Tardiphaga sp. 709: one gene and its partner. Each later gene encodes a partner of the first gene's protein in a complex. Links are inferred from orthologs where the notes say so. Each region holds a gene or a part of one and is shown on either strand. Other genes may lie near its edges.

Evidence for each region. Proteins that work in one complex are often made in the same cells at the same time.
Region 2: the proteins of accD (region 1) and RSO67_RS15445 are in contact, whole or in part, in a solved structure (PDB 8UXZ), measured with the Escherichia coli proteins. The link is inferred for Tardiphaga sp. 709 from one-to-one orthologs.

Annotation. Positions count from the first base shown.
Region 1 is NZ_CP135529.1:3,735,935-3,738,915, reverse strand. It holds accD (acetyl-CoA carboxylase, carboxyltransferase subunit beta), read right to left. Parts: upstream 1,966-2,981; coding sequence 1,036-1,965; downstream 1-1,035. Other genes in the region: trpB (tryptophan synthase subunit beta), read right to left, coding at 2,904-2,981; trpA (tryptophan synthase subunit alpha), read right to left, coding at 2,071-2,907; RSO67_RS18320 (folylpolyglutamate synthase/dihydrofolate synthase family protein), read right to left, coding at 1-1,039.
Region 2 is NZ_CP135529.1:3,148,308-3,151,284, reverse strand. It holds RSO67_RS15445 (acetyl-CoA carboxylase carboxyltransferase subunit alpha), read right to left. Parts: upstream 1,982-2,977; coding sequence 1,019-1,981; downstream 1-1,018. Other genes in the region: RSO67_RS15440 (DedA family protein), read right to left, coding at 2,121-2,771; RSO67_RS15450 (GlxA family transcriptional regulator), read left to right, coding at 1-733. UniProt on the Escherichia coli protein: Component of the acetyl coenzyme A carboxylase (ACC) complex. First, biotin carboxylase catalyzes the carboxylation of biotin on its carrier protein (BCCP) and then the CO(2) group is transferred by the carboxyltransferase to acetyl-CoA to form malonyl-CoA.

The sequences.
Region 1 (2,981 bases):
TGACCACCAGCGGCCGCGGCACGCGCTCCTCGAGATCGCCAAGGGCCGCCGCGATCACGCGCCCGCCATCGGCATTGTGGCCGCCGTCGAGCCAGAGTTCGGAATCGGCGGGCGCCGCCGCGACAAGCTTGCCTGAGGTTAGCCGTTGCATCCGCGCCGGCCATTCGGCGCGCGCCACACCCGTCTCATAGGCGGCCGGATCAATCTTGAAGATATCCAGCGCACGCAAAGTCGCAATCGCAAGGCCGGCATTACCGAACTGATGGCGCCCGAACAACCGCGGTGCCGCGATATCCATCAGCCCGCGGTCGTCCTGATACACCAGACGGCCACGCTCGATATTGACGTGCCATTCCTGCCCGGCACTGACGAGTGGCGCATGCATCTTGCGCGCCTGCTGCTCGATCACGTCGGCGACATCGGGCGATTGCTCGGCCGTGATCGCCGGCACACGACGCTTGATGATGCCGGCCTTCTCGCTGGCAATCTTTGCGAGCGTATCGCCGAGAAAATCGGTGTGATCGATGGCGATCGGCGTCAGCACGCAGGCAGCTGGTGTTTCGATCACATTGGTCGCATCAAGGCGGCCACCGAGACCGACTTCGAGCAGTACGACATCAGCGGGATGCTTTGCGAACAAATCGAATGCGACCGCAGTCTCGGCCTCGAACAGCGTGATCGGCGCGCCGGCATTGACCGTCTCGACATGGGCGAACGCGTCACGCAATGCGTCGTCGCTCACCAATGTGCCGGCAAGCCGGATGCTCTCATTCATGCGGACGAGATGCGGCGAGGTGTAGACGTGGACGCGCAGGCCTGCGGCTTCACAGATCGCGCGCAGATAGGCGATGGTCGAGCCCTTGCCGTTGGTGCCGGCAACGTGAATCATCGGGGGCAGCTTGCGCTCGGGATTGCCGAGCTGCGCCATCAGCCGCTGCATGCGGGTCAGCGACAGATCGATGGCGGTTGGATGCAGCTTCGAGAGCCGCGCCAGAATCTCGCCGAGGTCGGGCGACGATGGCGGCGCGGAGGTGCTCACGCGTGCGCGGCCGGCACCGCGTCAGGAGCCACGAGGATCTCGGCCGGAATGCTCTCCGCGCGCGGCGGGCTCGCAATGGCCGGAGACTTCGTCAGCAGACGGCAGAGACGCGCCAGCGTCGGCTTCAGATCGTGGCGATGCACGACCATGTCGATCATGCCGTGGTCACGGAGATATTCGGCGCGCTGGAAACCTTCCGGCAGTTTCTCGCGGATGGTCTGTTCGATCACGCGCGCACCGGCAAAGCCGATCAGCGCGCCGGGCTCGGCGATCTGGACATCACCCAGCATCGCATAGGACGCGGTGACGCCGCCTGTGGTTGGATTGGTCAGCACGACGATGTAAGGCAGCTTGGCCTCGCGCAGCATCTGCACGCCAACAGTCGTGCGCGGCAGCTGCATCAGCGAGAGAATGCCTTCCTGCATCCGCGCGCCGCCGGAGGCTGCGAACACGATGAAGGGCGACTTTTTCTCGACCGCGAGTTCGAGCCCGCGCACCAGCGCTTCACCGGCAGCCATGCCGAGCGAACCGCCCATGAAATCGAAATCCTGTACGGCGACGACGACGCCAGAGCCTTCCATCTTGCCGTAACCGACCTTGACCGAGTCATTCATGCCGGTCTTGGTGCGGGCATCCTTGATGCGGTCGACATATTTGCGCTCGTCGCGAAACTTCAGCGGATCGGCGATCACTTCGGGCAGCGCGACGTCGTACCAGGTCTCGTTGTCGAAGATCGACTTCATGCGGGCGGTGGCGCCCATACGCATGTGATAGTTCGAGCCGGGAATGACGAACTGGTTGCTCTCGACGTCCTTGTAGAACACGAGCTGTCCGGTATCCGGGCACTTGATCCAGAGGTTCTCGGGCGTATCGCGCTTGAGGATGCTGCGGATCTTCGGCCGGACGACGTTGGTGAGCCAGTTCATATGTGTCTCCGCGTCGCTGAGATGATGCGTCGCTCTGATATCTATATGGCGGCCGGGACGGAGCCCGGCAACCGTTGTTCCCGGTTGATGGAGGCCAATTGTGGCTTATTCCGCAGCCTGTTTGGCCCCATGAACGCCCTGGGCGAGGGCTGCGGCCAGATCGGCGACCGCGCTGACGGTCCTGGCCGTGGCCTTGCCATCGGCGTCCAGCGAGCCTTTCAGCGCATCGATCAGCGCCGTGCCGACCACAGCGCCATTGGCATGCCGGGCGATGTCGTGGGCCGCTTCCGGCGTCCGGATGCCGAAGCCGACACAAACCGGCAGCTTCGTATGACGCTTGATCCGCGCCACGGCCGTGCTCACGACGGATGAATCCGCGCTGGCACTGCCGGTGATGCCCGTGACCGAGACGTAATAGACGAAGCCCGAGGTGTTCGCGAGCACCGCCGGGAGGCGCTTGTCATCGGTGGTCGGCGTGGCCAGACGGATGAAGTTCAATCCGGCTTTGATTGCCGGCAGGCAGAGCTCAGCGTCTTCTTCCGGCGGCAAATCGACGATGATCAGACCATCCACGCCGGCCGCCTTGGCATCGGGCAAGAACTTGTCGACGCCGTAAATATAGATCGGATTGTAGTAGCCCATCAGCACGATCGGCGTCTTGTTGTCGGAGCTGCGGAAGTCGCGCACGAGCTGCAACGTCTTCTTCAGCGTCATGCCGGCCTGCAGCGCGCGCAGGCCTGCGGCCTGGATCGACGGGCCGTCGGCCATCGGATCGGTGAAGGGCATACCGATCTCGATAATGTCGGCGCCGGCCTTCGGCAGCGCCTTGACGATTTCGAGCGCGGTGGCGGGATCTGGATCGCCGGCCATCACGAAAGTCACGAAAGCCGCGCGGCCTTCGGCCTTGAGTTCGGCGAAACGGGTATCGATGCGGGTGGTCACGACTGCCTGCCCTTCAGGATATCGCCGACCTGCGGGACATCCTTGTCGCCGCGGCCGGAGAGGTTGACGACCAT
Region 2 (2,977 bases), 590 kb from region 1 along the record:
CGGCGGACTCACGGTCGAGACGTCGCCTCCCGGATTGGTCGACTTCATGCGAGAGGCGCCGGAACGGGCGCGTCGGGTTGCCGCGATTTGCGTCGGGGCCTTCGTGCTTGCCGAAGCGGGTGTGCTCGATGGCCGGCGCGCGACAACGCATTGGGCCTATGCCCGCGACATGCAGAGACAGTATCCGAAAGTGAAGGTCGAGGAGGATCGCATCTTCATCTGCGACGACACCGTCTGGACATCTGCTGGCATGACAGCGGGCATCGATCTTGCGCTCGCTCTGGTCGAAGCCGATCTCGGAGCTGACGTGGCGCGCAACATCGCGCGTAAAATGGTGATGTATCACCGTCGCGCGGGCGGTCAGTCGCAGTTCTCGGCGTTGCTGGAATTGTCGCCAAAATCGGATCGCATCCAGAATGCAATCGCCTTTGCCCGGGACAACCTGCAGAAGCCGCTGACTGTGAATGATCTCGCCGATGCGGCCAGTCTCAGCCCGCGCCAGTTTAGCCGCGCCTTTCATGCGGAGACCGGTCAATCACCCGCAAAGGCGATCGAGCACCTGCGATTGGAGGCCGCGCGGCTGATGATGGAGCAGAGCCGGCATCCCATCGACACCGTCGCGCAGCAGACGGGGTTTGCCGATCGTGACCGCATGCGCCGCGCATTTCTGCGTGCCTATGGCCAGCCGCCGCAGGTCATTCGTCGCAATGCACGGTCGCAGATGGACGCGTGAGCAGAGAAGCTCTTCGCTTCCCCTCTCCCCCAGCGCGGCAAAGCCGCGCGCCGCGGGAGAGGGTGCCTGAGCGTAGCGAAGGCGGGAGAGGGCCCTTTCCAAAAGCTCTGTCCTTCCGGTTCGCACCACCCCCTCTCCCGTCTCGAACGCACTGTCGTGCGTTCGATCCACCCTCTCCCACCTTCGCAGCTGCGCCGCGCGGGGGAGAGGGGGTCAGAGCTCCGCCGCAAACAAAAAAGCCCGACTTCTTGATGAAGACGGGCTTTGTTTGTCTGCTGACGGGCTTCACCCGATCTTGCGGCCGATATCCAGAAACTTCTGCCGGCGCTGCTGACGAATAGTCGCCGCGTCCATGCCGCGCATGTCGTTGAAAGCCTGCGCGATGGCGTCACCGGTGATGGCAATCATGGCGGCGGGGTCGCGGTGTGCGCCGCCTGGCGGCTCTTTCAGGATGGAATCGATCACGCCGAAACGCAGCAGATCCTGCGCGGTGATCTTCATATTGGTCGCGGCTTCCTGCGCCTTGGATGAGTCGCGCCACAGGATCGACGATGCCGCTTCCGGCGAGATCACGCTGTAGATGGCGTGTTCCAGCATCAGCACCTTGTTGGCGGTGGCAATGGCGATGGCGCCGCCCGAGCCGCCTTCGCCGATGATCACAGCGACATTGGCAACGCCAAGGCCGAGGCAGGCATCGGTGGAGCGTGCGATGGCTTCAGCCTGGCCGCGCTCTTCCGCGCCGATGCCGGGATAGGCGCCGGCGGTATCGACCAGCGACAGCACGGGAATGTTGAAACGGTCGGCCATCTCCATCAGGCGAACTGCCTTGCGGTAGCCTTCGGGGCGGGCCATGCCGAAATTATGCTTGAGGCGGCTCTCGGTGGTGTTTCCCTTTTCCTGGCCGAGCACGCAGACGCTCTCGCCGCGGAAACGGCCGAAGCCGGCCACCAGCGCTTCATCCTCGCCGAACTTGCGGTCGCCGGCGAGCGGCGTGAATTCGGTGATCAGCGCTTCCACGTAATTCATGCAATGCGGGCGCTGCGGATGCCGTGCGACCTGAGTCTTCTGCCACGGCGTCAGGTTCGCATAGAGCTCGTGCAGCGCGGCGACGGCCTTGTCCTCGATGCGCACGATCTCTTCGCCGATGTCGCTGCCGCTGGCGGCCAGCGTGCGCAATTCATCGATCTTGGAATCCAGCTCGGCAACGGGCTTTTCAAAGTCGAGATAGCTGCGCATGGGTTCGGACATTCACTGGATATGGGAAGGACGGACGGCGGGCGAAACTGCCGGTGCAGGCTTTTCAAGTCAATCGGGGCTGCAAGTCAAGCCGCGAAGGTGTCATTTACTTTGAAAAATCAAAGAGATATTTCAACATTCAAGCGCCTTTTTATGACGTTTCCATTGCTGTGTTGCGCTTGCGGCGATGCCACCACCAGATGGTGGTGCTGGCCAGCACGGCCGCCACGATCACCGCCTGAATCCAGTAGTGTTTGGCCTGACCTTCGAGGCCGGCGATGCCGCCATAGCGGTCCAGGACCGACACTGCGAGCACGCCGGGTAGCACATGCGCCGGCGCCCAGAGCAATGCTGCGGGGATGTTCACGGCATAGAATTTCGCCGGCGCCGTCCCCAGAGCGCCGGCCGTGACTGGTACGAAAGCGCGGATCGGCGGCACGAAGCGGCCGAGAAAGACGGCCAGCGTCCCGAAGCGGTGGAAGAAGGCCTCGCTCTGCGCCACGACGCCCGGATAATTCGATAGCGGCCACGCATCAAGCAGTTGTCTCTGCCGGATATGCCCGATCCAGAATGCGCCACCGTCGCCAAGCACGGCGCCCGCCACGGCGGCCACCAGCACCGCCACCAGATCGAGATCGCCTGCCGGAATCAGGGCGCTCAGCGCCAGAATGACCGTGGTGCCTGGGATGAATGTTCCGAGCACCGGCACGGCTTCCAGCAAGGCAGCGAGGAAAATAGTGAGGTAGCCCAGCCAGGCATGCGCGGCGACAAAATGGGTCAGGGAATCGATGAAGGACGTCACGAAATTCCGATCCGGCGTGGGATGCCTCAGCCAACTGTGACAGCATATATGATTGAAATGGCCGGCCGCGCCGTTCGATCCCCAAATACCGCTGCAAATTGATCGACCTGGAGCATCGGCTGATTCGCAGGGCAGACTTCCAAAAATTGCCGTTAGAACCTATCTCGATGATAACATTCGGGAACTTTGATGAAGAGCTGGGCTTT